DNA from 3 places in the Pseudarthrobacter sp. SORGH_AS 212 genome. Region 1 is predicted to be linked to each of the others. Evidence: riboswitches for the same ligand, from Rfam matches in the RefSeq annotation. Region 1 holds a riboswitch; each other region holds the start of a gene.
What was found. A riboswitch is a leader RNA that binds a small molecule or an ion and turns the genes downstream of it on or off. The one in region 1 is predicted to bind S-adenosylmethionine.
Positions count from the first base shown of each region.

Region 2: linked by a shared signal. The riboswitch ahead of QE394_RS10885 (DUF1737 domain-containing protein) and the one ahead of QE394_RS02325 (bifunctional o-acetylhomoserine/o-acetylserine sulfhydrylase) in region 1 are both predicted to bind S-adenosylmethionine.
Region 3: linked by a shared signal. The riboswitch ahead of QE394_RS17080 (aminotransferase class V-fold PLP-dependent enzyme) and the one ahead of QE394_RS02325 (bifunctional o-acetylhomoserine/o-acetylserine sulfhydrylase) in region 1 are both predicted to bind S-adenosylmethionine.

Region 1 covers NZ_JAUTAA010000001.1:509,835-520,223, reverse strand. The annotation lists gene QE394_RS02370 (DUF5666 domain-containing protein) at 1-423, shown strand, start outside; gene QE394_RS02365 (LysR family transcriptional regulator) at 442-1,353, opposite strand; gene tdh (L-threonine 3-dehydrogenase) at 1,486-2,532, shown strand; gene QE394_RS02355 (glycine C-acetyltransferase) at 2,541-3,737, shown strand; gene QE394_RS02350 (FAD-dependent oxidoreductase) at 3,792-4,901, shown strand; gene QE394_RS02345 (amidohydrolase family protein) at 4,913-6,124, shown strand; gene QE394_RS02340 (DeoR/GlpR family DNA-binding transcription regulator) at 6,229-7,020, shown strand; gene QE394_RS02335 (CPBP family intramembrane glutamic endopeptidase) at 7,071-7,853, shown strand; gene QE394_RS02330 (VOC family protein) at 7,997-8,629, opposite strand; SAM riboswitch class IV at 8,798-8,913, shown strand; gene QE394_RS02325 (bifunctional o-acetylhomoserine/o-acetylserine sulfhydrylase) at 8,957-10,279, shown strand.
Region 2 covers NZ_JAUTAA010000001.1:2,382,218-2,392,606, reverse strand. The annotation lists gene QE394_RS10925 (chorismate-binding protein) at 1-952, shown strand, start outside; gene cls (cardiolipin synthase) at 981-2,420, opposite strand; partial or broken gene QE394_RS10915 (aminodeoxychorismate lyase) at 2,550-3,480, shown strand; gene QE394_RS10910 (pyridoxamine 5'-phosphate oxidase family protein) at 3,541-4,005, shown strand; gene QE394_RS10905 (TetR/AcrR family transcriptional regulator C-terminal domain-containing protein) at 4,030-4,737, opposite strand; gene QE394_RS10900 (hypothetical protein) at 4,992-5,246, shown strand; gene QE394_RS10895 (GNAT family N-acetyltransferase) at 5,377-5,970, shown strand; gene opgC (OpgC domain-containing protein) at 6,007-8,487, opposite strand; SAM riboswitch class IV at 8,727-8,841, shown strand; gene QE394_RS10885 (DUF1737 domain-containing protein) at 8,855-9,133, shown strand; gene QE394_RS10880 (rhodanese-like domain-containing protein) at 9,130-9,540, shown strand; gene QE394_RS10875 (O-succinylhomoserine sulfhydrylase) at 9,541-10,389, shown strand, end outside.
Region 3 covers NZ_JAUTAA010000001.1:3,723,816-3,734,204, forward strand. The annotation lists gene QE394_RS17070 (metal-dependent transcriptional regulator) at 1-499, opposite strand, end outside; gene QE394_RS17075 (methyltransferase domain-containing protein) at 545-1,303, opposite strand; gene QE394_RS17080 (aminotransferase class V-fold PLP-dependent enzyme) at 1,381-2,799, opposite strand; SAM riboswitch class IV at 2,838-2,951, opposite strand; gene hisN (histidinol-phosphatase) at 3,113-3,925, opposite strand; gene QE394_RS17090 (ribosome small subunit-dependent GTPase A) at 3,987-5,102, opposite strand; gene aroA (3-phosphoshikimate 1-carboxyvinyltransferase) at 5,086-6,513, opposite strand; gene QE394_RS17100 (DoxX family protein) at 6,519-7,067, opposite strand; gene QE394_RS17105 (sigma-70 family RNA polymerase sigma factor) at 7,363-8,127, shown strand; gene rsrA (mycothiol system anti-sigma-R factor) at 8,124-8,384, shown strand; gene QE394_RS17115 (PadR family transcriptional regulator) at 8,739-9,353, opposite strand; gene QE394_RS17120 (DUF4097 domain-containing protein) at 9,353-10,180, opposite strand; gene QE394_RS17125 (GDSL-type esterase/lipase family protein) at 10,264-10,389, opposite strand, start outside.

The sequences.
Region 1 (10,389 bases):
GGAGCCACACCGGACGCGTCCCAGCGCCCCCAGTTCCAGCACGGCGAGAGCGTCGTAAAAAAGGCGGACGGGACCTTCCAGACAGTGCTTGGGCAGCGCGGCACGGTGGAGGCCGTCAGCAGCACGTCGATCACCGTCAGGAGCGGGGACGGCTTCACCCAGGCCTACACGGTCAACGCGGACACCAGGGTCACCAGGAACGGCACCATCGCGGACATCGCCACCGGTGACGTGGTCCGGGTTGCGGGCGTCCGGGACGGGGACACCGCAACCGCCCAGCGGATCACCGGGGGCGGCGGAGACCACCCGGGTCCGGGCCGCGGCCACGGCCACGGGCACGGACACGGTGGGAATGGGAACGGAAATGGAAACGGCAAGGCGCACGGGCAGGGCCAGGCAAACCCATCAGGCTCCGGCGCCTGATCCGCGCCCCTGCAGCTGTCAGCTCTGCTTCACCAGCCCTGCCATGATGTCCTGCAGCGCCTCGCAGACCGTCATCACCGATCGGCGCTTCAGGTTTTCCGGGCGCGCCAGCAGATCTATCCGCCGCCGGGTGCTGATTCCCTCCAGCGGCCGCAGCACGATGTCCGGGTGCAGGACGGGGCCGGCGGTGTACCGGGGGAGCAGCCCGATCACGCCGCCGGCTGCCACCAGTGCGGCGACGGTGGAGTAGTCGTTGATGCGGTGCACGATGGTCGGTTCCCGGCTGGACACGGCCGCGACGGCGGACAGGACGTCGGCGGGGGAGTATCCGGCGTGGCTGGTCACCCAGGCCTCGCCTCCGACGTCGTCCGCTGTGACCGCTGCCTTCCCGGCGAGCGGATGCGCGGCGGGCAGGGCCACGTCCAGGGGTTCGTGCAGCAGCGGCACCACCGTCACCCGTTCCGTTGGCCAGCCCGGACTGTGGTCCATCCGGTGGGCCAGCACGAGGTCATACCGGGCGGTGAGCGCGGGAAAGTCCTGCTGCGCCACGTCCTCATCGGACAGCTCGAGCCGGGGTTGCCCCGGGCCCTCCAGGATCCGGGCCAAAGTGGCGAACACGGCCTGGCCGGCGCTGTGGAAGCCGCTGACGGTGACGCGGCCGCCGCTCGAGCCGTGGTAGCTGCCGATCGCCGCCCGGGCGTCCGCCATGGCGCTGACGACGGCGGCCCCGGCGTCCGCGAGCACCTGGCCTGCGTCCGTCAGCACCAGGTTCCGCCCCTCCTTGCGCGTGAGCGGAACATCCACGGACCGCTGCAGGAGGGCCAAGTGCTGGGAAACAGCGGAGGGGGTGACCATGAGGGTATCGGCCACTGCCTTGACGCTGCCGAGGGCTCCGAGTTCGCGCAGGATTTCAAGCTGGTGGATCTCCATTCGATCAGTTTACGCATTAGTTATTGCTACATCGTCGATTGAGAAGATTCCCATTGTGCTAAAGCTTTGCCGGCGCTGTAATGGGGAAAGGCAGGATCCTGCCGAGCACGTGAGGAAGAAGCGAGGAAGCCGATGAAGGCTCTGTACAAGGCGGGTCCGCAGGCCGGCTTCGAACTGGTTGACCGCCCGGAACCCGAAGCCGGCCCGGCCGACGTGAAGATCCGGGTGATGACCACAGGGATCTGCGGGACCGATCTCCACATCCAGTCCTGGGACGCCTGGGCACAGGGCATGATTGAGGCCCCGCTTATCGCCGGGCACGAGTTCTACGGTGAAGTGGTGGAGGTGGGCGCTGACGTCCGCGACGTCAGGGTGGGGGACAGGGTCTCCGGCGAGGGGCACATCGTCTGCGGCATCTGCCGGAACTGCCGGGCCGGCCGCCGCCAGATGTGCATCCACACCGTGAGCGTCGGCGTGCAGCGGGACGGCGCCTTCGCTGAGTACGTCGTCATACCCGAAACAAACGTCTGGGTCCACCACGATCCCTCGGTCACCCCGGAACTTGGCGCCATCTTCGACCCCTTCGGCAACGCCGTGCACACCGCGTTGAGCTTTCCGCTGGTGGGCGAGGACGTCCTCATCACCGGTGCCGGGCCCATCGGCCTGATGGCCATCGCCGTCGCCCGCCACGCCGGAGCCCGCAAGATTGCCATCACCGACGTCTCCGGGCCCCGCCTGGAACTTGCCGCCAAGCTGGGTGCGGACCTCACCATCGACGTCTCCGCCACCCGCGTCCGGGACGCCCAGCATCAACTGGGAATGCGCGAGGGGTTCGACATCGGCATGGAAATGTCCGGCCACCCTTCGGCCCTGCCCGAAATGATCGACAACATGAACCACGGCGGCCGGATCGCCATGCTGGGCCTGCCCAGCCAGGACATCACCATCGACTGGGGCAAGGTGGTCACCCACATGCTCACGCTCAAGGGTATCTACGGCCGGGAGATGTACGAGACCTGGTATGCCATGAGCGCCATGCTCTCCTCCAACCCCGCCCTGCACGCCGGCATCTCCGCCGTGGTCACGGACGCCCTCCCTGCCACAGACTGGGAGAAGGGCTTCGAGATCGCCCGCAGCGGCAGCGGCGGCAAAGTTGTCCTCGACTGGACCCGACTCTAAGGAACCCCATGTACACCTCCATCAAGGACCAGCTCCGCGACGAACTGGAAGACATCCGCACCGCCGGGCTTTTCAAGAATGAGCGCAGCATCAGCTCGCCCCAGTCCAGCCACATCACCGCAGGCAGGATCGGCGCCCCCGGCGCCGACGTCCTGAACTTCTGCGCCAACAACTACCTCGGCCTGGCGGACCACCCGGACATCATCGGCGCCGCCAAGCAGGCCATGGATGAACGCGGCTTCGGCATGGCAAGCGTGCGCTTCATCTGCGGCACCCAGGACCTGCACCTCGAGCTCGAATCCCGGGTCTCGCGGTTTCTGGGCACCGAGGACACCATCCTGTTCTCCAGCTGCTTCGACGCCAATGGCGGGGTGTTCGAATCGCTCTTCGGCCCCGAGGACGCCATCATCTCCGACGCCCTGAACCACGCATCCATCATCGACGGCATCCGCCTCTGCAAGGCGCGCCGCTACCGGTACGCCAACCAGGACATGGCCGAACTTGAGGCGCGGCTGCAGGAGGCCTCCGACGCCCGCCGCCGCATCATCGTCACCGACGGCGTGTTCTCCATGGACGGCTTCCTCGCCCCGCTGGAAGCCATCTGCGACCTCGCCGAAAAGTACGGTGCGCTGGTGATGGTGGACGATTCCCATGCCGTGGGCTTCATGGGCGGCGCCGGCGCCGGAACCCCTGAGCACGCCGGCGTCTCCCACCGGGTGGACATCTACACCGGTACGTTCGGCAAGGCGTTGGGCGGCGCGTCCGGCGGCTACGTTTCCGGCCGTTCCGAAATCGTGGCCATGCTCCGGCAGAAGGCCCGCCCCTACCTGTTCTCCAACTCCCTTGCACCGGCCATCGTCGCCGCCACCATCAAGGCACTGGACCTGGTGGAGAACTCGGCGGACCTCCGGAGCCGGCTCTTCGAGAACGCAGCGCTCTTCCGCCGCCGGATGACCGAGGAAGGCTTCGACCTCCTGCCGGGCGAGCACGCCATTGTCCCGGTCATGTTCGGCGACGCCGTCGTGGCCGCCAAGGTGGCCGACCGGATGCTGCAGCACGGCGTCTTCGTCACCGCCTTCAGCTTCCCGGTGGTGCCGCGCGGCGCCGCGCGGATCAGGGTCCAGCTCTCGGCCGCACATTCGGCGGACGACGTCGAAACGTGCGTCGGTGCGTTCGTCGCCAGCCGCGCGGAGACAGCCGCCTGAGGGCGCCTGCATCTTCCGGGCACCGGACGGCGAGATCTCTGCAAGGATGATGGCATGGCAGCTCATTACGATGTCCTGATCGTCGGCGGCGGCATTGCGGGCCTGTCCCTCGCTTCGGCGCTGGCCGGGAACTGTACCGTGGCCCTGGTGGAGGCGGAGCAGGAACTGGCGTACCACACGTCCTCCCGCTCCGCCCGCCAGCTCATCCCCAGCTATGGTCCGCCGGTGGTGCAGGAGCTGACCGCCCGGACCCTGGAGCTGATGGCCGCCCGCGATGCCGAACTCCCCGAGCCCGTCCTGACCCCGCGCAGCTTCATGCTCATCGGCACTGAGGAAGAGGTGACGGCGGAGGCCAGCGGCTCCATGCAGCCCATCTCCCACGCCGAAGCGCTGCAGCTGTGCCCGGCGCTGGTCCCCGGATCCTTTGCCGCGGCGGGGCTGGACAAAGGATCCTTTGGCAGCAATGCGCCGCTGCTGCTGGAGGATCACCGCAGGCGGGCCGTAGAGGCCGGCGCGGACATCATCACCGGAGCAAGGGTGCATTCCGCCCAGCACCTCGGCTCGGGCTGGCAGGTGGGTGCCGGTGCCGAGGGTTTCGAAGCCGGGGTGCTGGTGAACGCGGCGGGAGCCTGGGCCGATGAACTGGCCGTTATCAGCGGGGTGGAGAAGCTCGGACTCCAGCCGTACCGGCGCACTGCGGCGATTGCCGCCGTCGAACGCCCCCTCCCGGAGGGCAGCCCCATGGTGGCGGCAGCGGACAATTCCTTCTACTTCCGGCGCGAAGGTGACGGCGTCCTCATCTCCCCGTCCGAACACGTGCCCAGTGGGCCGGAAGACGCCCGGCCCCGGCCAGGGGACGTGGACCGGCTGGTGGACCTGCTGAACGCGGTAACCACCCTGGGTATTACGGGTGTCCGCAAGGCTTGGACAGGGCTCCGTACCGAGGCGGCCGACGGCGTTCCCGTAGCAGGATTCGACGCGGAGGCGCCTGGCTTCTACTGGCTGGCGGGGCAGGGCGGCTACGGCTTCCAGACGTCGGCCGCCATTGCCGAATTGGCCGCCGGCCAGATCCTGGGCAGCATGCAGGGCAGCCCGGCAGGCCCGAGTCCGGAATCCCGGACAGCGCAGGCGCTCGCGGCCACGCGCTGGTCCATCCGGCGCTGAAGAATAAAAGCATGAGCATCCTGATCACCAATATCGCCGAGTTGATGACCCAGGACCTGGAGCACCGGGTCCTGAAGGATGCGGCGGTGGTGATTGAGGGCGAACGCATCGCCTGGATCGGGCCGGCGGCCAACGCTCCCGCTGCTGACGACGCCGTCGACGCGGGGCGGCGCGCGCTGCTGCCCGGCTGGGTGGACTCCCACACGCACCTGTTGTTCGCGGGTGACCGGACAGCGGAATTCGAGGCGCGGATGGCCGGGGAATCGTACTCGGCCGGCGGGATCGCGGTGACAGTGGACGCTACCCGGGCCACCTCCGACTTCGATCTCACGCGGCTGGCCCTGGGCAGGGTGGCCGAGGCCGTTTCGCAGGGCACCACGTACCTGGAGACAAAGACCGGCTACGGCCTCGACGTGGAGCAGGAGGCGCGCAGCGCCCGGATTGCCTCCACCGCCGCGGACCAGGCCACGTACCTTGGTGCCCATCTGGTTCCCGCCGGCCAGGACGCTGACGCGTATACGGACCTGGTGTGCGGGCCGATGCTCTCGGCGGTCAGGCCGTATGTGCAGTGGGCGGACGTCTTCTGCGAGAAGGGCGCCTTCACCGAGGACCAGTCCCGCCGCGTCCTGCAGGCCTGCAGGGATGCCGGGCTGGGGCTGCGGGTGCACGGCAACCAGCTGGGCGAGGGTCCGGGCGTCCGGCTGGCAGTGGACATGGCAGCCGCCAGCGTGGACCACGTCAACTACCTCGCGGGCGCCGACATTGACGCCCTGGCCGGAACCTGGTTCGGCTGGGACCCGGCGTCCGGGTCGGGGGTGCGCGGGACTGTGGCCACCTGCCTGCCGGCGTGCGACCTGTCCACCCGCCAGCCGCTGGCCCCGGCCCGTGCCCTCCTGGATGCGGGCATCCAGGTGGCCCTCGCCTCCAACTGCAATCCGGGTACTTCCTACACCAGTTCGATGGCGTACTGCGTGGCCACGGCCGTACTGCAGATGCGGCTCAGCGTGCACGAGGCGGTCCGTGCGGCCACCTATGGCGGCGCGCTGGCGCTGCACAAGGAACGCGGCACCGATGCCGACGGCCAACGTGCCGTCGGTTCCATCGCCGTCGGACACCGGGCCGACCTGCACCTGCTGAACGCACCGTCCGCCACCCACCTCGCCTACCGCCCGGGCATGCCGTTGACGTACGCTGTGTGGCGGGCTGGTGTCCGGGAACGGTAAACAGCGGACCCGCCCTCCACATTTTGACGTTAGATGATTGTTTGAGGTCTGTTATGATCATGAAACGTCATCCGGAGTGGTGGCCGTTGTACTGAGAGGCCCGCATGACCCGCACTGACCGCCTGACCGCCATCCTCGACTTGCTTGCCAGGGCCGGCCAGGTGGAAGTGGACGAGATTGTTAACACCCTCGGGGTTTCGCCCGCCACAGCGCGCCGGGACCTGGACAGCCTGGCCAAGCGGCGGCTGCTGACCCGCACCCGCGGCGGTGCCACCACCGGGGCCCTCGCCTACGATTTGCCCGGCCGCTACAACCGGGACGACCATGCCGAGGCGAAGGAGCAGATCGCCCGGGCGGCGTCCGCCCTTATCCGGCCCGGTGCCGTCATCGGCCTGTGCGGCGGAACCACCAGCACGGCACTGGCCCAGATCCTGGCCACCCGTGAGGACCTGAACGCCCCCTCCAACCAGTCAACGCTGACGGTTGTTACCAATGCCATCAACATCGCCGGGCAACTGGCGGTGCGGCCCAACATCAAGGTGATGGTGACCGGGGGCATCCTCAACCCGCGGTCCTACGAGCTGGTAGGCCCGTATACGGACATCATCATGCAAAAGGTGGTCCTGGACATCGCTTTCATCGGCGTGAATGGCATCGACCCCGAGGTGGGTCCCACCAACACGGGGGAGGGTGAGGCATCGGTCAACGCACTCCTTGCCAGCCGGGCACGGGTGTCCTATGTCATTGCCGATTCCTCCAAGGTGGGGGTGCGTGCTTTCGCCACCATGGACGGTTATGACTTCACACGGCTGATCACGGACGCCGGCATCTCGCCGCGGGACAAGGCCGCCTTCGAGGCCAAGGGCACCGAGGTCATCGTCGCCCCCGTGCCCTGACACGGCGGGGCCATCAGCCCCGGCCCAGAAACTGCGGGCAAGATGGGTACATGCTGGTTCCCTCCCGCCGCCGCCTGGCGTTCGAAGTCTGGATTGTCCTGGGCCTGTCCCTGGGGCAGTCCGCCGTGTACTCGGTAGTGCAGCTCCTGGACAAGATGACCCGGGCGCCGCTGGCCGAGGGAACCTCGACGCTCAACCGGTCCCAGAGCACCCGCGAATACTTCGACCTGACCTATCAGCTCCTGGACATCATCTTCGCCCTCGTCCCGGTCCTGCTGGTGCTGTACTTCCTCACGGGCTCCCGGCAGGCGTCCTCCGGGGACCTCGGACCGCAGTCTGGGTCAGCTTTCACGAGACTGGGCTTCACTTTCGCCCGTCCGGGCAAGGACCTGCTGCAGGGGGTGGGGCTGGCCGCACTCATCGGCATCCCGTCGTTGGGCCTTTACGCTGCGGGCCGTGCCCTGGGGATCACCACCGCCATCATCCCCAGCGCCCTGGACGCCTACTGGTGGACCGTGCCGGTGCTGATCCTCTCCGCCATCCGGCACGGCATCGTGGAGGAAGTCATCGTGGTGGGCTACCTCCTGGACCGCTTCGGCAGGTTCGGGTGGAGCGTGCCGCTGTCGATTGCCGTCAGTTCGGTGCTGCGCGGCAGCTACCACCTGTACCAGGGCTTCGGTCCCTTCATCGGGAACGTGGTGATGGGCATTGTCTTTGCCTGGATCTACACCCGGACCAAACGCGTGACGCCGCTGGTCATCGCGCACGCGCTGCTGGACATCGTGGCGTTCGTGGGCTTCAGCCTCTTCGGAAAGGCCGTCGGCCTGGGATAGGCCAGGCAGGCCGGCAGGCCGGGAAATGGATTCGGCCGCCATGGGGTGGTGACGCCGTTGTCACCACCCCATGGCGGCCGAAGCTGGCGCGGGCAGGCGCCCGCGTCTGTGGTCCGGTGTGAAACCGGACCACAGGTGGAGGGTCAGAGGGTGACTGCTCCATTGGCGGTTTCGAAGGTGACGGACAGGATGCCGGGGGTGCCGTGCGGGGCCACCCATTCGACAGCCACGTCCTCCAGCGGCTTCTCCACCGGCTCGCCCAGCCATTCGGTGACCCGCGAAGCGGAACCGGCGATGGTCAGGCAGCTCATCTTGAGGCTGCTGTCATAGGCGTTGGAAGGGTGCAGTGAGGGGTCGCCCTCCCACTTGAGCATGTACGGAACCTGGGGATCGGCGATGAGCCCGAGGATGCCGATCTGCTTCCACACCAGTTCCCGGCCGTCCGGGAACTTGCGGTTGCCGTTGACGGCCGAGCGCCCGAGGCGCTCTTCGAACGGGGCGAGGTCGTCCACTTCGACGCACCAGCCCATCCAGCCGCCGCCCGCTGCTGAACGGGCCCGTACGGCCTGTCCGAAGGGGGCCTTGTCCGACGCGGGGTGGTCCAGGACCTCCACCACTTCGAGGTACTTGTGGCCCGCGAGCGGGATGATCATATTCCGGGTCCCGAACCGGGGATGTACCCCGCCTTTCACTGCCTCAACGCCGAGGGCAGATGCAATTCGTTCGGTCGTGGCCGCGAGGCCATCGTGTTCACAGGCGTAAGAGACGTGATCCATGCGCATGCCAACATCTTGGCACTTTGTGATCGGGCTCTCAGCTTAGGCTTGCCTTACTCGAAATTTTCATTTTCTTGGGTGTCAGTTTTCCGTCCTGCAGGCGGTCGCGGAGACCATGTTCGTCACAATCCTGTCCGCCGCCGCCAAGGTGTTCCTACACTGGGCGCAGGTCATGAGTGCCAGCGCCAAGCCCCGGCTCGCTGGCCGGCAACCCTCCATCCGCGGTGGGGTGCCCCGGGTGAGGACCTGGTTGTCCGGCAACGGCCGGGCGGCAAGCGCGGCCCGTGGTGCTCACAGCATGCCGGGCCCACGTCAAAGGAGCCTTGAATGTCCAACGGATGGTCCTTCGAAACCCGCCAGATCCATGCCGGCCAGGAGCCCGACGGCGCCACCGGCGCCCGGGCACTGCCTATCTACCAGACCACCTCGTTTGTGTTCCCCAGCGCCGAAAGCGCGGCCAACCGGTTCGCCCTGGCGGAACTGGCCCCCATCTACACCCGCATCGGCAACCCCACCCAGGAGGCCGTGGAGCAGCGGATCGCCAGCCTCGAAGGGGGACTCGGCGCCCTGCTGCTCAGCTCCGGCCAGGCCGCGGAGACCTTCGCCATCCTGAACGTCGCCGAGGCGGGCGACCACATCGTGGCCAGCCCCAGCCTGTACGGCGGAACCTACAACCTGTTCGCCCACACGCTGAAGAAGTTCGGTATCACCGTGACGTTCGTGGCGGACCCGGACAACCTGGACCAGTGGCGGGACGCCGTGCAGCCCAACACCAAGCTGTTCTTCGGCGAGGTGGTCTCCAACCCGCGCCAGGACGTCCTGGACATCGAAGGCATCTCCGCGGTGGCACACCAGGCCGGCGTGCCCCTCATTGTGGACAACACCCTCTCCACGCCCTACCTGATCCGTCCCCTGGAATGGGGGGCCGACATCGTGGTCCACTCGGCCACGAAGTACCTCGGCGGGCACGGAGCGGCAATCGCCGGCGTCATCGTCGACTCGGGCAAGTTCGACTTCAGCAAGGACCCGGAACGGTTCCCGGGCTTCAACACCCCGGATCCCACCTACAACGGCCTGGTCTACGGCCGGGACCTCGGGGAGAACGGGCTCCTCGGTGCAAACCTGTCCTACATCCTCAAGGCGCGCGTCCAGCTCCTGCGGGACCTCGGCTCGGCGGTCTCGCCGTTCAACGCCTTCCTGATCGCCCAGGGCCTGGAAACGCTGAGCCTGCGCGTGGAACGCCACGTGGCCAATGCCACCGAAGTCGCCCGCTGGCTGGAAGGGCGGGACGACGTCGAATCCGTCGCCTATGCAGGCCTGCCGTCCAGCCCGTGGTACGGGCGCGGCCGCAAGTACGGGCCGAAGGGGACGGGCGCCGTCGTCGCCTTCAACCTTGCCGGGGGAGCCGAAGCGGGGCAGCGGTTCGTCGACGCCCTGGAACTGCACTCCCACGTCGCCAACATCGGCGATGTCCGTTCCCTGGTGATCCACCCGGCCTCCACCACCCACAGCCAGCTGACCCCGGAACAGCAGGCAATAGCGGGCGTGACGCCCGGCCTGGTGCGGCTGTCCGTGGGCATCGAACACATCGATGACATCCTGGCAGACCTTGAAGCGGGCTTCCGGGCCGCGAAGGGCGCGCTCGCCTAGGCCGAAGACGTACGACGGCGGGAGGCCGGCCAGGCGGCCGGCCTCCCCTCCGCGGGGCTGCCGTCCGGGAAAAGCATCGCGGGCCGGCAAGTCACAACCAGTCACATGCT
Region 2 (10,389 bases), 1.9 Mb from region 1:
GCCCACGGCGTCGGACAGCCAGGATGCCGCCGCTGCCCCGGCCGGCGCCGCCCTTGACGGCGGCAGCACCGGCGTCGGCGGCTCCCCCGTGCCTGCGTTCACGAGCCGGGACAGTGGCGTGGCCTACCGGGCCAAAATTGCCGAGGCGCAGCGCGAAATCGGCGAGGGCAACACCTATGAAGTCTGCCTGACCACCACCCTCGCGGCGCATGTTCCGGCGGATACCGTGGATCCATGGAACACGTACCTGGCCCTGCGCCGGCGAAACCCGGCACCCTTCGCCAGCTACCTGGCGTTCGATGGGCTGGCGGTCGCCAGCACCTCCCCGGAACGTTTCCTGCGGATAGCGTCCGACGGCGGCATGCGGGCCGAACCGATCAAGGGCACCCGCCGCCGGGCTGCCGACGCCGCTGAGGATGCTGCCCTGCGGACGGAGCTTGCGACGTCGCTGAAGGACCGGGCCGAGAACATCATGATTGTGGACCTGCTGCGGAACGACCTCAGCCATTTCGCGGTCCCCGGCTCCGTGACGGTGAGCCGGCTGTGCGCGATCGAAAGCTACGCCACAGTGCACCAGATGGTGAGCACCATCGACGCCAGCCTGCCGCCGGGATCCCCGCGGGCCGAAGCCGTGGCCGCCTGCTTCCCTGCCGGTTCCATGACCGGGGCGCCGAAGATCAGCACCATGGCCATCCTCGACCGGCTGGAAGCCGGCCCCCGCGGCGTCTATTCGGGTGCCATTGGATATTTCTCGCTGAACGGTGCCACGGACCTGGCCGTCGCCATCCGGACCCTGGTGATCAGCGCGGACGGCGACGGTACGGCGGAACTGACCCTCGGCGTCGGCGGCGCCATCACGTCCGACTCCGTGCCGGACGAGGAATACGATGAAATCCGGACCAAGGCCTACGGGGTGCTCTCAACCCTCGGCGCGGAATTCCCCGGCCCCTAAAGCACCTGCCGGAACTGGCTGGCCGCCACTACTGGACGGTTGCCGTCAGCCTCGCCACGTTGTCCACATAGCGGGCGGCGAGCGGCCGGTTCAGCCAGTCCGCCAGCCGCAGCTCGTGGGAAATGTCCCGGTACGTGTTCTCCACCGCGCGCATCTTGGCCACGATGTCCGCGCCGAGCAGCATGACGGACACCTCAAGGTTCAGGGAGAACGAGCGCATGTCCATGTTGCTCGAGCCCAGGACGGCCACCTCGTCGTCGATGGTGAAGTGCTTCGCATGGAGAACGAACGGGGCCTTGTACAGGAAGATCCGGACGCCCGCCTCGAGCAGCGCCTCGTAGTAGGACTGCTGGGCGTGGTGGACCAGGAACTGGTCGCCCTTTTCGGAAACGAACAGTTCAACGTCCACGCCGCGCTGGGCTGCCGTGGTGATGGCGTACAAAAGGGAATCATCCGGGACGAAGTACGGGCTGCAGATCGAAATCCGGTGCTGCGCCGAGTAGATCAGGGTATTGAACAGCCGCAGGTTGTTCTCCGTGATGAATCCCGGGCCGCTGGGCACCACCTGGGCGGTGACGTGCCCCGGCGTCCTGTCCTCCGGAAGCTGCAGCTGGTGCTCCAGCGACTCGTCCGTTTCGCTGAGCCAGTCGGTGGCGAAGACGACGTTCAGGGTGGTCACGATCGGTCCGCGGAGGCAGGCCATCAGCTCAACCCATTCGCGGCCGGCCTTGCGGTGGCGGGGGTTGTTATAAGAGGGCTCGATAAGGTTCTGCGACCCGGTGAAGGCCAGCTCACCATCCACCACCATGATCTTGCGGTGGTTCCGGAGGTCCGGCCTGCGCCACTGCCCGTGGATGGGCAGCAGGGGCAGCATGCGCTTCCACTGGATCTTGCCGGCTCTGAGGCGCTTGAGGAGGTTCTTATATCCCTTGACCCGCAGGGTGCCGATGTGGTCAAAGAGCACCCGCACTTCGACGCCGCGTTCTGCGGCTTCCTCGAGGGCGGTGAGGAGGTCATCGGTGATGTGGTCGGTGCTCATGATGTAGAACTCGGCGTTGACGAACTTCTTCGCCTTCCGCACCGCTTCGGTCATGGCAAAGATGGAATCCGGGTAGCCGGGGATGAGGTCCACCGTATTGCCGTCCACCATGGGCAGCGAACCCAGCCGGCGGTTCAGTTCACCGGCCGACTTCACCCATTCGGGGCCCTGGTAGTCGCTTTCGGCGTCCGAGAGGGCCGTGATGCCCGCCTGCACCCTCTCGTTGACCTGCTGCTGCTGTTCGCGGCGCCGGCTGGACAGCCGGAAGTTGCCGAAGAGCAGGAAGAGGATGATGCCCAGGAACGGCACGAAAAAGATGCCCAGCAGCCAGGCCATGGCCGTGGTGGGGCGCCGGTTGCCCGGGATGATCCCCAAGGCCAGGATCCTGATGGCGAGGTCTGCGACACCGAGGATCACCACTACCCACATCGGCGCGGTGCCGGCAAGCGAAAATGGCCACAACACGAGATAACCCCCGGAAGATGAGCTCCCGGCGGACGGGTTCCGTCCGGGCACTCCGCCCAGCTTATCCGCGCGGCACCGCACTAAGCTGGTCCCATGACCTCTCCCGCCCCCGTGGTACTCGTTTTCCTCGATCCCGCCTACCCCGACGGCCGGCCCGCCGACGCATCCCAGCCGCAGCTGATGGTCACGGACCAGGGAGCAACCCGGGGCGACGGCATCTTCGAGACGATGCTCGCCGTACGTGGGTCAGTCCGGAAAATCCAGGCCCACCTGGACCGCCTCGGTGGCTCTGCGGAAGCACTGGACCTCAGCATTCCGGGGCAGGATGAGTGGCGGCGGGCCATCGCTGCCGGTATTGCCGGGCACCACGCAAAGTACCCGGCCACCAGCCCGGATGACGACGAGCTGGTGGTCAAGCTGGTGGTTACCCGCGGCGTGGAGGGCGCGGCGTCCGCCACCGCCTGGGTCCAGGTCTCCCCTGCGCCGGCCGCCGGCCGCCGGCAGCGCGAAACAGGCATCGACGTCATCCTGCTTGACCGCGGTTACGACAGTACCGTTGCAGAGCGCGCACCGTGGCTGCTCATGGGTGCCAAGACGCTCTCCTACGCCGTCAACATGGCCGCCCTGCGCCATGCCCGCAAGCAGGGCGCCGACGACGTCATCTTTCCTGTCCTCCGACGGTCGCGTGCTTGAGGGCCCCACCTCCACGGTGCTGCTGGCCCATGTGGAAGAGTCCGGGGACGGCACCACCGTCAAGCGCCTCATCACACCGCAGCTGGACAGCGGCATTCTCCCTGGAACATCCCAGGGTGCCCTGTTCCACGCGGCAAAGGCAGCGGGCTGGGAACTGGGCTACGGACCCCTGGAACCGCAGGACCTGCTGGACGCCGACGCGGTCTGGCTGATCTCCAGTGTCCGCCTGCTCGCCCCCGTTAACACGATCGACGGCAAGCAGATTGGCACCCCGTCATTGCAGAAGGAACTGACGGCCGAGCTCACCGAGCTTTACGCCGGAATCGAATAGCACTGAAACAAGGGGTGAAGTCCCTTTTCCGCATCCCGCTTCGCCCGTAAGGTGTGGACCATGGACTCGCTCAAGCTGCCAATCGAAAACCTTTCCTTTGACGACTGCTGGGACCTCCTTTCAGGCGACACGCTGGGCAGGCTCGCCATCGTCGTGGACGGCCACCCCGAGGTCTTTCCGGTTAATTTTGTTGTCCACCGCCGGAGCATCGCCTTCCGCACGGCAGCTGGTTCCAAGCTGTGGGGCGCCATGATGGAACGCCCGGCGGCGCTGGAGATCGACGGGTACGACCCCGCCACGGAGCTTGCATGGAGCGTGGTGGTACGCGGCGATACCCAGGTCATTGAGGACCAGTCCGAAATGGACGCCGTGGACGGCCTGGGACTGGAGCCCTGGCAGCCCGGCGAAAAATCGAACTACATCCGGCTGAACGCCAAGGCCCTGACGGGCCGCCGGTTCCAGGTGAACCGGCCGGACGTCTGGAACACCCGGCTGCAGGACCGTCGGCGGGCATCGTTCGAATAGCCACTGCCGGCCGCGCAGACGCTGTCAGGAGCGGTTGGCATTCAGGGACAGCTGGGTTTCGAGGCCACTCAGCAGGATGGTGATTCCCTGGTCGAGTTCGTTTAAGCCGTCGTATTCGGCAAGGGCCGGCGCCAGGGCCCGCAGCCGCGGGAATTCCTTCGGCGGCAGCCTGTGCAGGCCCAACCGGAGCAGCGCCTCGTTTTCTTCCGGGTCAACGATGAATTCCTGCAGTTCGTTGAGGATATGGCCGTAAAGGAATCCGTAGTAGGCGCGGTACACATGGAGGGCGTCCGAGGGCTTGAAGCCCGCTGCAATCAGCAGTGACAGGATTTGCTCCAGCGGCCTGAGGGTGCCCAGGGGACGCAGTCCGAGTGGTGTGGAGAGCGGCCTGGTGACAAGCAGCGGCACAAGGTTAGGGTGGCGCAGCGCCAGCAACCGAAGGTTGTGGGCGATGGTGCGGAGCTGTTCCTTCCAGTCAGGATCTTCCGGCTCAATACAGAGGTCATCAAGAACCAGTTCGGTCACCCCGTCCAGGAGCGCTGCACGGTTCTCTGCGTACCGGTAGAGGCTCATCGGATCGCGGCCCAGCTCCTGGCCCAGGCGGCGCATGGTCAGCGCGTCCACGCCGTCGGAATCCACGAGTTCCAAGGCTTTGGCAAGGACCGTTTCCCTGCTGAGGGGTGTTTTGCGCCGCGGCTGAGCGCTTGCTCCGCGGGTTTCGGGGGAATCCATGGTTCCATCCTTGGATCTGGAACGCCCGGACCCGGCGGCTGCCGCACCTGGTGTCGGCCGCATTCAGCGGCCATGGGCATTGCTTCTGTTGTAGTCTACGGGTAAAGTCTACATTGTAGATAAGGCAGTTACTCCGCCTGAGAGTCCCCAATTTTCCAAGGGGTCAAGTCACACTCCATCGCCCCGTGCAGGGCGTGGAGGTTCGCCGCTATAGCCGAATGGCGACACCATGCACTTAGCGAAGGGATGCCGCCATGGCTAATTCGCAGTTCGATCTGTTCCTCCAGGAAGCCACCTACCTCGACGACTCCACAGAACATGGCCTCAACCGTGACCGCCTGTTCGGGCTCTACACCAGCTGGTGCTTCATCAACCAGCACTCCCCGGGCGCGGAACCACAGTTCTGGTCAGCCATGAAGCACCGGATCAACCCGCGGCACAACCGCCTGCGGATGAAGGGACCGGCTGCAGCCGACTACATCGTCGCCAGCTACCCCGGACTCGTATAAAACCGAAACCAATGCTGTGGCACCACGTGTGCCACAGCATTTTTCATTTGATGCCGCGGCAACAGCATCCGCCGGGACGGCCGATGCGCCGGGCTGCAGGCAGTGGCGGACTACACGGCACAATCGAAGGATGAACAATCCACTCCCCGCACCTGTCGCCGAGCCGGAAGAACTGCTCCACGGCGTGGGTATCCGGCTGCTCCACGGCAATGACGGGCACGCCCTGGCAGAGGCGTACCGCCGGAACCGGCTGCACCTGGCGCCGTGGGAACCCCGCCGGCCCGAGGCGTTCTATACGGCCCGGCGTCAGCGGGAGCTGATCCGGACCAAGCGTGAACAGCTGGTGCTGGGCACGGAGGTTCCCTGGGTTCTCATCGAGGGCTTCGGTAACTCATCAGCGGCCCAGCGCATCGTCGGAACCATCACCCTCACCGGGATTGTCCGGGGACCGTTCCTCAGTGCCAACCTTGGCTACTGGGTGGACCACGGCCTCCTGGGACGGGGCGTCGGCACGGCTGCTGTCCGGTTCGCGGCCGGGTACGCGCAGGGCGAGCTTGGCCTCCACCGCATCCAGGCCGCTACCCTGCTGCACAACGCGGCGTCGCGGCGAATCCTGGGCCGGGCAGGGTTCCGTGAGATCGGGGTTGCCCCGGAGTACCTGAAAATCGCCGGAACATGGCAGGACCACCTGCTGCACCAGCTCATCCTGCCGCACGGACAGTAACCCGGGCCGCCAGCCCAGGCTCCCCGAACGCCGCAGCTAGGTAGGAATGATCTTGAAAAGGAACTTCGTCCGGACCATCGCCCACAGGAGCCCCAGGACCACGGCGTAGGCCGCCGTGTTGAGCAGCACATTCTCCTGCTGCAGGGCGGGGATGTTGGCCACCACAGCGATCAGCACCACGTGCATGATGAACACGTAGAGGGTGGCGCGCCCCAGGGGGATCAGGAACCAGCCCAACACCCGCTGGATGGGTTTCCAGTACGCAGTCAGCAGCGCGTAGGCAGCCACTACCAGGATCAGCACGTTGAGCAGCCTCCCCGGCGCCAGGTAGGTGCGGGCGAAGAGTGCGTCGTACATGACCCGGTACGCCGTGTCCGGAATAAGGGCGAGGCGGACGTCGAAGCCGTTGGCCAGGTAGGGGTTGCCCCAGGACAGGAACGCGAACAGCAGTGCGACGGCGGTGCATGCCACTACCAGCCAGGTCCTGGCAGATAGCCACGCCACAATGGTCCGCCGGTGGTAGCCGGCCACGAGGCCGATGACGAACAGCACCTGCCAGACAAGCAGAGGGAACGAATCCTCGAACTGCGACGGCAAGAGCCGGAAGCGTGTGATGGAGCCGACGGCGTAGAGCCCAAGCGTTGCGGCCAGCACCCAGACGGCCTTCCCACGGCTGAGCGCGGCGAGGACCACCGGGCTGACCAGCAGCAGCACCACGTACAGGCCCATGACGTTGAACTGCCAGGGGCCGAACTGCAGCAGGAGGACGGCGGGCAGCACCTGCGGCGGCACCGGGAACTGGAAGAGGGATTCCATCCCCGCATAGAGGTCGTAGGTACGGCCGGCCCCCTGGTGCCCGGCCCCTCCGGTCCCCTGGTCCACGAAGGTGGTGAGGGCCTCGGTCCGGAAAATGGGAAGCAAGGACATCAGGAAGACGCCAACCAGGACCACCAGCGCCGTCAGGTACAGCTTGCCGGCGCGGCGGGATGTCAGGTCCAGCACGGTGCCAAAATCCTCGCGGACGCGGGGCCCGTAGACCATGCCCACCACCAGCCCGGAGAACAACACGAACAGTTCGGCGCCGCTGACGAAGCCCACTGCCTCCTGGGTCAGCAGCTGGAACAGCGATGTCATGCCCAGGTGGTTGACCACCACGAAGACAATGGCCATGCCGCGGAGCAGGTCCACCCGGGAATCCCGTTGGGAGGGGTCGCCGTAGCCCCAGGCCGTGGCAGCGTTAACCCTGCGGGGAATCTGCCACAGTGCCACCAACAGGAGGATCAGCGCCGCTCCCACAGTCCAGGCCGCGGCGCCCGTCAGTGTGTTGGCCCGTTCATAGCTGCCGCCGGCGCCAACCTCCGTGACGGGTCCGGTCACCATTGACGAATCCTTCAGCCGGGCGTGGGCAGCCGCGGCTACGGTGGAGTTGCCGGTCAGCAACCAGCTGATGCTCGCTACACCCGTGTCCCGGGTACTGGTCCTTTCGTCCCACACCACCATGGCGGTCTTCGGGAAGTTGGTCGACGTGGCGGCCCCCACCACCTGGTCGAACCAGCCGGCCTTGACGTCCACCTCGGAGGCGCCGCCGGCTGCGGGGCTGTAGAAGGCAGCGGTCTGCAGCATGAACGGCTTGCTGCGGCCGGCTGAATAGTCCCTGTAGAAGTTTTCCCCGCCGGAGGCGGTGAGCATCTCCTGGAGCTCGCCTGCCCGCGGCACCGTGTTCACCGCCGCCCCGCCGGCCGTATCGTCGTGGAAAGCGGTCAAGCCCACCCAGTCCACGGCGTCATCGCCGGGATAGTAGGGTTCGTAGGCGCTGTCCGCCCCGTCCCACGCTCCGTCATCGTTGGTGTCCAGCAAAGCGAAGCCCTCACTGCCGGGAGCGGGCGCATTCCGGCTCCGGGCGAAGGGATAATCCTTGCCAAGGTACGGCTCCCACACCATCAGCGGGCCGCCGCCGGACGTCTTGAAGGCGGCGGACACCGCACGGAAGGCGTTGCGGTACGCACCGGGCTGCTGGCCCCATTCCACCCAGCTGGCATTCATGTCCGGGGCAAAACGGATCAGCACCTGCCCGGTGAAACCCGATGTCAGCCGCCGCACTTCCGCGGCAAAGGACGCTGCGGCAGCGTCATCAATCTGGTCGAGCGGCACAGTGGGCTTCACAGTGAACATCGCATGCGAACCCTGGAGTGACGCCTGCTCCAGGAAGCCCCGGAGGTTGTTCTGCTCCGAGGGGCGGTACGGCAGGGCGAGGTCGTGGCCGTAGGCGGCGGGAGATGCTCCAAGCCGTTCGGCGAAACCGGCAGCGGAATCTTCACCCCACTCCAGCACCGCGCCCAGCAGGGGTTTTCCCTCGTCCGGGTTAAGGTCGGCGGCGCTGGCGGCGCCTGCGGGCAGCACCACGGCACACGCTGCCAGAAGCACAACGGCAAGGAATGTCCACACCCTCGACGCGCCCGCGCGGAACGATTGGACCGAAGGTTTGGTGCGTCGTCGCGCGGATGTACGCATGCTCATGGAACCCCCCGGTGCCGAAGACCTGATGGGGCAGCGGCCCCACCTGTACTTTATCGGTCGAAGCCCGCCGGGAATGCATGCAGGAAGCAGCGTAAAACCCGCCCACCTGCGGCAATGCCGCCGTCGGGCGCTGCCCGGAAAGCGCCCGGCACGCCTGTGACCCTGTGTTTCCGGTTCAGTTACGGAAGATGACGACGGCGGCGGTGCGGCTCCCGGCGGCAGGTGTTACGTTTTTGGGGAGTAATGAGTACCGGCGCCAAGCCCTGACTGGCCGGTCGGCAACCCTCCTTCCACGGCGGGGTGCCTCAGGTGACTACTCGGCATATCGACCGATTCGAGCTGCAAGCGTGAGAGAAGGAGATCCGTCATGTCTGACGCACCTGTCCCTGAAGAGAAATTGTCCTACCGCCTGATCAGCGGCCCGGACGACCGCGCCTTTTGCGAGCGGATCTCGGCTGCCCTGGCGGAAGGGTACGTGCTGCACGGCAGCCCGGCAGTGACCTTCAACGGCAGCAGCGTCATCGTGGCCCAGGCCGTGGTGCTCCCGGCAGCCATCGCCTCCGCGGACGCCGCCGTCGCCACCGCTGTGGACCACCTGGAATCCGCCACTGAAGAACCCGAATTCGACGGCGAGGGCCACGCATGAGCTACGCAGGAGACCTGACACCCCAGGAGGCCTGGGCCAAACTGGAGCAGGGCGCCATCCTGGTGGATGTCCGCACTGAGGGCGAATGGGCGCACATTGGCATCCCGGACACCAAGGCCACGGACAACGATCCCCTGTTCATCCAGTGGACGTTTCCGGGCGGCATTCCCAACCCGGAATTCATAACCGACCTTGAGCAGCAGGGCCCGGAGAACCGCGGCACCGAGCTGCTGTTCCTGTGCCGCTCCGGGCAGCGCTCCATTGCGGCGGCTACGGCGGCAACCCGGGCGGGCTTCATCTCCTACAACGTCCTGGAAGGCTTCGAAGGCGAACCGGACCGTTACGGCGAACGCACCGTCAACGGCTGGAAGAACCGCGGCCTGCCCACCAACCTCGGAAAGAACTAAGTGACCTTCAACGAAGATGCCGCCGGCTGGAGCCCTGACACCCAGGCCGTCCGCGGGGGGCTGGACCGCACCAACTTCCAGGAAACGTCCGAGGCGATTTTCCTCAACTCCGGGTTCGTGTACGAGTCCGCCGCCGCTGCCGAACGCGCCTTCACCGGCGAAGACGAACGCTTCGTCTACTCCCGCTACGGCAACCCCTCGGTGGCCACGTTCCAGGAACGCCTCCGCCTGCTGGAGGGCACCGAGGCATGCTTTGCGACGGCGTCCGGCATGTCCGCCGTCTTCACGGCCCTCGGCGCGCTGCTGGCTGCCGGGGACCGGGTGGTGGCTGCCCGCTCGCTGTTCGGCTCCTGCTTCGTGATCCTCAACGAAATCCTGCCGCGGTGGGGCGTGGAGACCGTCTTCGTCGACGGCCCTGACCTGGACCAGTGGCGGTCCGCCCTGTCCGAGCCCACCACCGCTGTCTTCTTCGAGTCTCCTTCCAATCCCATGCAGGAAATCGTGGACATCGCGGCGGTCAGCGAACTTGCGCACGCGGCGGGTGCCACGGTGGTGGTGGACAACGTCTTCGCCACTCCGCTGCTGCAGCGCTGCGGCCAGCTGGGGGCGGACGTGATTGTGTACTCCGGCACCAAACACATCGATGGCCAGGGCCGGGTGCTCGGCGGGGCCATCCTGGGTACCAAGGAATTCATTGACGGTCCCGTGAAGCAACTGATGCGCCATACCGGGCCCGCCCTGTCCGCGTTCAACGCCTGGGTGCTCGCCAAGGGCCTGGAGACCATGGGACTGCGCGTCAGCCACTCCTCGGCCACGGCGCTGCGGCTCGCGGAATGGTTGGAGCAGCAG
Region 3 (10,389 bases), 3.2 Mb from region 1:
CGTCGCTGATGCGGGTGATCCGGCCTGTGTGGCCCTCGTCGAGTTCGCCCAGGAGGCGGGCAACGGGCATGTGGACCTTGCCGTCGGCCGTGGGAATGGGATCACCATGCGGGTCCCGGTCCGGGTGGCCCAGCTGCGCTGACACCCGGTCGATAAAGGTGTCAGAGACAGCGTGTTCCAGCAGTTCGGCTTCGTCGTGGACTTCATCCCAGCTGTAGCCCAGCTGCTGGACAAGGTACGTTTCGATGAGCCGGTGGCGGCGCACCATGGACAGTGCAAGCCGGAGTCCGGCATCCGTGAGGGTAATCGCGCTGTAGGGCTTGTGGTCCACCAGCCCCTGGTCCTTCAGCTTGCGGACCATCTCCGAGACTGAAGAATTTGCCACTCCCAGGCGCTGTGCCAGCTGGGAGGACGTGATGGGCTTGTCCTGCCATTCCGTGAACGAATAGACCACCTTGACGTAGTCCTCAATGGAGGAGGAGGGCGCGCTGGTCTTCACACGTTCAAGCCTACCCTTTGGCGGGACGCGGCCGGGATCCGCGTCTCACGCGCGGACGGCGCGCCAGGACAACGTCAGGTAGGGGAGGCTGAGTTCTTCACCCTCGGCATGCCCCAGATGCTCATGGAGGTACCACGTGAGGTTCGCCAGGACTTTGGCCCGGGTCTGTTCGTTGGCCCTGAGGTAATAGCTCCGGGATTTGGTCAGTTCCATCAGGTCGGCAGGGGTGACAGGATCCTGCCAGCGGGTCACGTGTCCTTCGAGGCCCTCGAACTCCGGGCCCACCAGTGGCCGCTGCCCGGGCTTGTAGACGTCCCCGGCATGCATGATGCGGGAAAGCCGGTGCACCCACGGTACCGAGGTGTCCAGCTGGTTCCACACCAGTCCCAGCGTTCCCTGCGGACGGAGGACCCTGGCAAGTTCCGTGCTGGCCGCGAGGGCGTCACACCAGTGCCAGGCCTGGGCAACGCTGACGACGTCGAAACTTGCGTCATCGAGCCCGGTGGCCTCGGCGGTGCCGCGCAGGGCAGCAGCTGCCGGGTATTGGGCGGAGAGTTGCGCCAGCATGTCCGCGGAGGGATCGACGGCGGTCACGGACAATCCGAGCGCCAGCAGCAGGTCAGTGAATTTGCCTGTCCCTGCGCCGACGTCGAGCGCATCATGGGCGCCTGCGGGCACCAGCCACCGTGCCGACTCCGCCGGATACCCCGGACGGACCTTGTCATAGTGCTTGCCGCCGTCCTGGAAGCTCTGGCCGAGCTCCCGGCGCCGCCCGTGATCGAGCTTGGGCCCACCCCGAACCACGTGCGGCCTCCTTCAGCTGATTCCCTGCGGGTACCGTCCGAATTTACAGCATGCACCCGGGTGCCGGCTCCCGGCGGTCAGTCGTCGATGCAGGGCGCTGCGCCGGCCGTTCCCGGGGTGTTCGGTGCCCAGTGGGGGTAGGTCCTGGTGTCGTTGGCCGGCACCCATCGGCCGGCATCGACCACGTAGTCCCAGCCGAGCCCGTCCCGGCGGAGCTTTTCAATGCCTGCGAGGAGCCGCTGGGCATCTTCCAGCCGGGAGCCCACTCCAAAGCTTGCACGCAGCGATCCCGATGGCAGCCCCAGGCGCTTCAGCAGCGGGTGGGCGCAGAAGCGGCCATCGCGGAGTCCCACGCCGTGTTCGGCGGACAAGTAGGCGGCTACCAGGCCGGCGTCGTAACCCGCCACAGAGAAGTTCACCACCCCGATGGTGTCCTTGTCAGGATCGGTGTCCTTGAAGATCTGGTGCACCGTGACGCCGTCGATCGCCTGCAGGCCTTCCACCAGGTAGGAACGGATGGCCGACTCGTGGGCGTGCCAGCGGTCCTGGTCCAGGCTCGCGATAACCTGTGTTGCCCGCGCCAAGGTAGCCGCACCCAGTACGTTGGGGGAGCCGCCCTCATGGCGGGCCGGGCCGATGGCCCAGCTGACGCCGTCGAGCTTTGCCTCCTTGACGGCGCCACCGCCGGCGAGGTGCGGAGTTCCGGCGTCGAGCCAGTCCGGGCGGCCCACCAGGACGCCCGCGCCAAACGGTGCGTAGAGCTTGTGCCCGGAGAAGGCAAGGTAGTCGACGTCGTCGGCGCTGATGTCCACGCGGCGGTGCGGCGCCAGCTGGGCCGCGTCCACCACGATGCGCGCACCGTGACGGTGGGCGAGGGCGGCAAGCTCCCTGATGGGCAGGATTTCGCCGGTGACGTTGGAGGCGCCGGTCACGGCCAGGAGGCTGACGCCGCCCTGCTCAAGCTCGGTGCGCACGGAATCGATGGTCCCGGCGATCGTGTCGGCGGCGACGATGCTCCGGTGGGGGACACCCTGCCACGGCAGCAGGTTGGCGTGGTGTTCGATGTCCAGGTAGAGGACGTCACCGGCGGGTTCGCCGTCGGTGCCGGGGAGGCAGCCGGCCAGCAGGTTGAGGGAATCGGTGGTGTTCCTGGTGAAGATCACGGAATCGTCGGGGCGCCCGCCGACGAACTCGCGGACGATGTTGCGCGCGTTCTCGTAGACCGAAGTGCTGATCTGCGATGCGTATCCGGCACCGCGGTGGACGCTGGCGTAGAACGGCAGGATCTCGTTGAGGTAGGCCGACACCACGGTCAGGGCCGGGGCGGAGGCCCCGTAGTCAAGGTTGGCGTAGCGGACGTGCCCGCCGGAGATCAACGGGGCCAGGATTTCGGCGCCTGTAACCGCTGAAAGCGGACGTCCGGCGGCGGCCAGTCGTTCGTCAGGAACGTTCCCGGCGGCGATGGCGGTAATGGGGGAGTCGACGGCAGTAGTCATGGAGACCTCACTTCAGGACAGGACTCCGGCTGTGCTGGAATCCGCGCTTGCCGCATCCGCTCCGGACCGGCCTGGTCGTCACCCGGGGCACCCCACCGCGAATGGAGGGTTGCCGGCCAGCAAACCGGGGTTTAGCGCTGGCACTCGTGACCTGGATAAAACCATAGAACATCAGGCGGCCCGGTCCGAAGCCGGGGGGATTGTTAAGGCCTTTGTTACGCGCGGCCCGGAAACGGGACTTTCTCCGAAGAATACGACGGCGGGCGCCCCCTTTTGGAGGCGCCCGCGGTCGATTGTTCGGAAGGAGGCCGGCTTACAGCAGGTCGTCCAGTCCGGGGTTGAGCCGGTGCAGCACTTCGGTGTGCAGGATGGAATTGGTGGCCAGGGCGTTCCCGCCGAACGGCCCGTCCTCACCTTCGAGCGAAGTGAAGCGGCCGCCTGCCTCCACCACGATGGGCACGAGGGCGGCCATGTCATAAAGGTTCAGCTCGGGCTCGCAGGCGATGTCCACCGATCCTTCGGCCACCATGCAGTAGGACCAGAAATCGCCGTAAGCGCGCGTGCGCCAGACGTCCTCAGTCAGGCCCAGGAAGTCGTCCAGGTTGCCGCGTTCCTTCCAGCCGCCCAGGCTGGAATAGGACAGCGAAGCGTCGGACAGGGTGGAAACGTCCGAGACCCGGAGCCGGGTGGCCGACGCAAGGGATCGGCCCATGTAAGCCCCCATGCCTTTGGCGGCCCACCACCGCTTACCCAGGGCGGGTGCGCTGACAACGCCAACCACCGGCTCGCCCTCATCAACGAGGGCGATGAGCGTGGCCCAGACGGGAACTCCGCGGACGAAGTTCTTGGTGCCGTCGATGGGATCGATGATCCACCGCCGGGAGCCGTGGCCGGTGCTGCCGAACTCTTCGCCCAGCACAGCGTCGCGTGGCCGGGAACGTGAGAGCTGGCCGCGGATGGCTTCCTCGGCGGCTTTGTCCGCATCGGTGACCGGCGTCAGGTCGGGCTTGGTCTCCACGTGGAGGTCCTGCGCCTTGAAGCGGCTCATGGTCTGGTCATCCACGGAGTCGGCCAGGACATGGGCCAGGCGCAGGTCGTCGTTATAGGTCGAAGCGGGTTGGATCATGGTTCCAAACTACCGTCTGGCGCCGTTTCTGCCGGGAGGTCGGCCGTGCCGGTTGGTGCTGTCAGCTGATGGTGCCGAGCTCCTTGGCCTCCTGGGCTTCCATCCTGGGATCGGTGCCCAGGAGCCGCCGGAGCGAAGCCAGGCGCGCTTCACCGGTGGGTCCTGCGTGTCCGCCGGCCACCCAGGCGTCGAGCCCGCAGTTGACGGCAGCGGCGGTGTGCTTGCAGCCGCGTTCGCAATCATCAGTGCCCGGCGAAAGATCCGGGAATGACCTCAGGATCCGGTCCGGATCCACGTGGGCAAGGCCAAATGACCGGATGCCGGGGGTGTCGATGATCCAGCTGCCGGGTGGGGCGTCGGCCAGGCGCAGGGCAAGGGCTGACGACGACGTGTGCCGTCCCCGTCCGGTTACCGCATTCACACCGCCGGTGGCCCGTTCCGCACCGGTCAGGGCGTTCACCATGGTGGATTTGCCGACGCCGGAGTGCCCCAGCATCACAGTGACCTTGCCGCCCAGGTGGGCCCTGAGCCCGGCAACAGCGTCACTGTCCAGCCGGGCCGACAACCCGTCATCGGAGCGCGCGTCAATGCCTGACGCCTTCAGGTCGGCGGTCCGGCTGATGATGACCGGGAAGTCAAGGTGCGTGTAGTTGGCCAGGAACTCGCCGGGATCCTTCACGTCCGCTTTGGTGACCAGCAGGATCGGCTCGATGCCGGCGTCGTACGCTGCCACGAGGGCGCGGTCGATGAACCCTGTGCGGGGCTCGGGGTTGGCTGCTGCCACCACTACCACCAGCTGGTCGGCGTTGGCCACGACGGCACGTTCCACGGGGTCAGTGTCGTCTGCACTGCGGCGCAGGAGGGTGGTGCGGTCCTGGATTTTGACGAGCCTCGCCAGGGTGTTGGGATCCCCGGACACGTCGCCGACGAGGGAGACGAAATCGCCGGCAACCACCGGGTTCCGGCGCAGCTCCCGCGCCCGCGCGGCAATGACTGTCCGTTCATCGCCGGAGTCTTCGTCAACGACGGCGGTGTAGCGCCCGCGGTCGACGGTGATGATGCGGCCTGTTACGGCGTCGTCGTGGCTGGGGCGGTCCTTCGTGCGCGGCCGGGTGCCCTTCTTGTTGGGCCGGATCCGGACGTCGGATTCGTCCCAGGAGTCAGTCCTCCGCGGCACCGGCCGAACCTCCCGCTCCGTTTTCGGAGCCTTGTGTGGCAGGGGCCGTGCCCTGCTGCGCGAGCATGCCCGTCCACAGCCGCGGGAAGTCCGGCATGGTTTTGGCCGTCGTCGCGATGTCTTCCACCTGGACCCCCTCGACGGCGAGGCCGAGGATTGCCCCGGCAGTGGCCATGCGGTGGTCGGCATAGCTGTGGACGACGCCGGCATGCAGCTTTGCCGGGCGGATGACCAGGCCGTCGCTGGTTTCCTCCGCGTCGCCGCCCAGGCGGTTGATCTCGGTGACCAGTGCGGCGAGCCTGTCCGTTTCATGCCCCCGGAGGTGGGCGATGCCGCTCAGGCGGGAGGGGCCGGTGGCCAGGGCACACAGCGCGGCCACTGTTGGCGCCAGCTCGCTGGTGTCGGCGAAATCCGCCCCTTTGATCTCGGGACCGCCCCGGACCGTCAACACCCCCTCCAGCAGTGTTACTTCTGCGCCCATCCGGGCCAGGATGCTGCGCCACAGGTCGCCTACCTGCTGCGTCTGCTCCGGCCAGCCCGGGATCCTGACGGTTCCTCCGGATGCGAGGGCGGCGGCCAGGAACGGACCAGCATTGGAAAGGTCCTGTTCGATCTGCTGGTCAAAGGCACGGATGGGTCCCGGAGAGACCACCCAGTGGTTGGGAACGGAATCGTCCACCTGCACACCGGCGCCGCGGAGCACGGCCACCGTCATATTGATGTGGTCGAGGCTCGGCACCGGCTTGCCGACGTGCTCCAGGTGCAGGCCTTCGGTAAATCGTGCACCGACCAGCAGGAGTGCGGAGACGAACTGCGAGGACGCACTGGCGTCGATGACCAGATGCCCGCCGCGGACTTCTCCGGTTCCTTCGACGACAAATGGCAGCGACGCGGGAGTGCCGCCATCTTCCGCCGAGACATTGACGCCAAGGGCTTTCAGGGCCTCGATGATCGTCCCCATGGGGCGCTTGCGTGCGTGCGGGTCGCCGTCGAACGTGCTGGCACCGCTGCGCAGCGCAGCGAGTGGTGGAACGAAGCGCATGACGGTGCCGGCAAGGCCGCAGTCGATGTGCACCGCGGTGCCCGCTGCGTCCTCCTGTCCTCCATGGTCCTGGTGCTGCAGCGGAACTACCTCAAGGTCGGGGCCGAAGGCGCCGTCCCCGGGAACCTCGGTAATCGTGGCGCCCAGCTGGCGCAGCGCCTCGATCATCAGGACCGAATCCCGGGAATGCAGGGGCGCCCGCAACCGCGACGGCCCGTCAGCCAAGGCAGCCAGGACAAGATACCTGTTGGTCAGGGACTTTGAGCCGGGAACCGTGACGGTGGCGTCTACCGGACGGCCTGCGTAGGGTGCCGGCCAGTGGGGGACAGTCGTTCCGGAGTCATTCCGGGCAGCGGCTGCAGCGATCATGTCCTTTAGGCCCCCGTAGCCTGCTCCACGGCGCGGCGCACGGCCTTGTCTGCTTTGGTCAGCTTCTTGTTCGTGGTCTTGCGCGCATCCGCGGCGAGGTGGGCGGCACCCTTGCGGGCGTCGGCTGCCAGGTGTTCCGCGCGCCACGCCAGTCCGGGCCTGCCTGCGGTGTCAACCGAAGCCAGCAGTGCGCCGCCGCTGAGCGACAGGTTCTTGAGCAGCCTGCCCCGGCGGGCTTCGCGGCCTTCCTTGCTGCTGATGTCCGCGCTGCGCCATTCAACGAATGTGTTAAGCAGCGAGACCACCGTCAGGACGGTGGCGGAAACCCGGGAGAACTTGCCCAGTCCAAAGAGCACTCCCGCGCCCACCTGGGTTCCTCCGATCACCCGGGCGAGGGTCTTCTCGTCCGTTTGGAAAGGCAGGGACGCCGCCGCCTTGCGGAGCAGGGGAGACAACTGCTGGGCAGTGTCGTCGGCGTTCTTGAGCTTGTCCAATCCTGCAATGACGAAGCTGGAAGCCAGCATGGGGCGGGCGAGCGTGCGGACAAAGGACATGGATTTCCTCCTGGCTGGACGAACCGCATCGGCAGCGGCGTAAGTCCGTTCTAGTCTTGCACTTTTAGGGAATATTTGCCCAAGGCCGGCGGTTATGGCTCATGGGTCCGCACAGGGGGCTGGTCCCGAAAGCAAGCAGCAGATCGGGACACCGGACAGAGAGCGGAGTTGGGCCTTGGCGAGGGTGTTGGACGGAGTAGGTGCTCCAGGGCCGGTGGCACTGGACCTGGTATCGGACGCGTTGCCGGAGTACGGCAGCGCCGGGACGAAGAGCCTGACAGTAGACTTGAAGGCAATGAGTACCTTGGATCCGGCCGTTTCGGCCATGTATGAAGCGTCCAGCGCTGAAGCTAAGGGCGGAAACGCTGCGGTGCCGGCAGGCAGCGGGGAAACCCGGGACGTACCTGCCGGCGATTCGGGCGGTAACGGCCTGGATGTTTCCGCCGAATCGGTGGAGGAACGCAGGCTCCGTTTTGAGCGTGATGCCATGCAGTACGTCGACCAGCTTTACTCCGCCGCCATGCGGATGGCCCGGAACCCGTCCGACGCTGAGGACCTGGTGCAGGAGGCTTACACCAAAGCATTTTCGGCCTTCCACCAGTACAAGCCGGGAACAAACCTGAAAGCCTGGCTGTACCGGATTCTGACAAACACCTACATCAATCTGTACCGCAAGCGGCAGCGCGAGCCCCTTCAGTCCAACTCGGACACCATCGAGGACTGGCAGTTGGCGCGGGCCGAGTCGCACACCTCAAGCGGACTCCGTTCCGCCGAGGCAGAGGCGTTGGACCACCTTCCGGACTCCGACGTAAAACGAGCCCTTCAGAGCATTCCCGAGGAGTTCCGGCTTGCCGTGTACTTCGCGGATGTCGAGGGGTTCGCATACAAGGAAATTTCCGACATCATGAACACCCCTATTGGAACGGTGATGTCCCGGCTGCACCGCGGCCGGAAGATGTTGCGGGACATGCTCGCGGAGTACGCCGCGGAGCGCGGATTCAAGACGGGCGTGGAATCGCAGGCCGCGGCCGACACCAAACAACAGGAGAGCAGGAAATGAGCGACTGCCAGGGATTGGGCGATTGCGACGACGCCCGGATGCAACGCATCTATGAGTACCTCGATGGTGCGCTGACCCGTGAGGACATCACAGAGATCAAGAACCACCTCGACGAGTGCCCGGAATGCACGGAGCAGTATGACCTCGAGTGCGTCATCCGGAACATGGTGAAGCGCTCCTGCACCGAAGCGGCCCCGGACAACCTCAAGAACGCCATTCTGGACCGCATTCACGCCATCAGGCCCGTGGACGCCTAGCCAGGGACACAGCGGTGCGCTGACCACGCGCCGCGACGCCACCGCCCTCAACTGGATACGTTGGGTGTGGGAAGCAGCAGCAAGTTAAACAGTAAAAGACCCCGGGAGCCGATTGGCGTCCGGGGTCTTTCACTTGAACCGTGGTACCTGGCTGTTGCCTAGGTGTTGGGGCGCTTCCCGTGGTTCGCGCCGCCACGCTTACGGTCACGACGCTTGCGTGCACGCTTGCTCATAGCTGGCCTCCTTACTTTCGGTACTCAAAAGAGCTGCCCTCCAGTCTCCCACATGATCAGACCCGCCGCGAACCGGCACCGCCTCATGACCTGCAGCTGGATCAGGCGGCTGCGGCCGCTGCTAGCGCGCCAGGGAGTTCAGTACGACGATCCTGGCTTGCTCCAGGACGGTGCGGACTGTCTCCAGTGCCACGGGGCTGAGCGGCTCCTTGCCCGCCTTCAGCCGCAGCTCCCGCCGGAGGTCGTCGCGGAAGGCCTGCAGCATCATTTCCGCTTCCTTCAGCGACCGGTTTCCCTCGGCCGGCGTTCGTCCGCTCCTGCCCCGGAACTCCGCAGCGGTGGCGGTGGCGCGGGCGGCCTCTGCCGTGGCTGCAAGGTCCGCGCGGAGGCCGCGCATGTTGCTTCGGATGTCTTCCCGGAGATTGTCGGCCAGCCGGCGCACGGAGGCCGAGATCTCGTTCTCGACCCCGGCCAGTTCGTCGCGGCGGCTCTCCAGCTCGGCAAGGCCGGACTCGGTGATGCGGTAATTGGTCCTCCTGCCGGCGGTTTCAGTGGAAACCAGCCCTTCCTCCTCAAGCTTGCCGAGACGGGGGTAGATGGTGCCTGCGCTGGGGGAGTAGGTGCCGCCAAACCTGTCTTTCAGGGCCTTGATGAGCTCATAGCCGTGTTTCGGCCCTGACTCCAGAAGTGCAAGGAGATACAGGCGGAGGGCGCCGTGTGCGAATACCGGGGGCATCAGAGCCCTGCTTCCGCGTTACCGCGCTCCGCCCCGTGGAAGATCGATGTGGTGCCGGAGATCGAATTTGTCCGGACCAGCATCAGTTGGCGGTCCGGCCCGGCGATTGTTTCCACCTTGCCGCCCACCTGGGCATACCGGTGGTTGTTGATGACCACCGCGCCACTGGCCGATTTGGCCACGATGTCCACGCCGACATCATGCGGTAGCCGGATCGTCAGGTCCCCGGAAACCGAGTTGGAACCAAAATCCTCGGTAAAACCGTGCAGGTCGAAGCTGAGGTCCCCACTGACCGTGTTGGCCCGGACGTGGCTGAGGGTGCCGGAAACGGTGACCTCGCCGGAAACGCTCTTCGCGGTCAGCACGCCGGAGTGGCTCCGGGCGGTCACATCCCCGCTGACGGTATTGACGTGCAGCTCACCGGCCGTGCCGTCCGCCATGACCGATCCCGAGACGGTGTTCAGCCTGGTGTGTCCGGAGATGCCGGACACCAGTCCGTCGCCGCTGACGGTGCCTGCCTCAACTTCCACATTTTCCGGGACTGCGATGCTGATGATCGCGGAATTGTCGCTGTGGTGGCTGACTGTGCCCATCAGGTTCTTGAACCAGCCTTGGGGGCCGTGCAGCTGGTGGCGGATCTCAAGCCTGCCGTCCACCACCGAGACCGCGACGGGGTCCCCCTCAACCTGGGAGATCTCAACGCGGGTCACCGGCTCTTCGTGGGTCACAACATCGAACCTGCCGCTGACCATGCCGAGCTTCAGCGACGTCACGGCGTCGACATCGATGGTTTGCGGACTGTTGACTGTCCAGCTCTGCTCAGCCATTTCCCCTCCAAAGACGATATATCGCGGTTGCATCCAGCGTACGCGGGGGGCCGGGGCCGGTCAAGATATATCGCGAAGCCTGGCTACTCCGGGGCGCTGATCCGCAGCCACTGGAACCAGCCGCGGTGCAGGACCAACCAGGCCATGAGTCCATAGCCAGCCTGCCCGGGAGTTCCGCCATTGGCGGCGAGGTCCTGGCGCCACTGCTC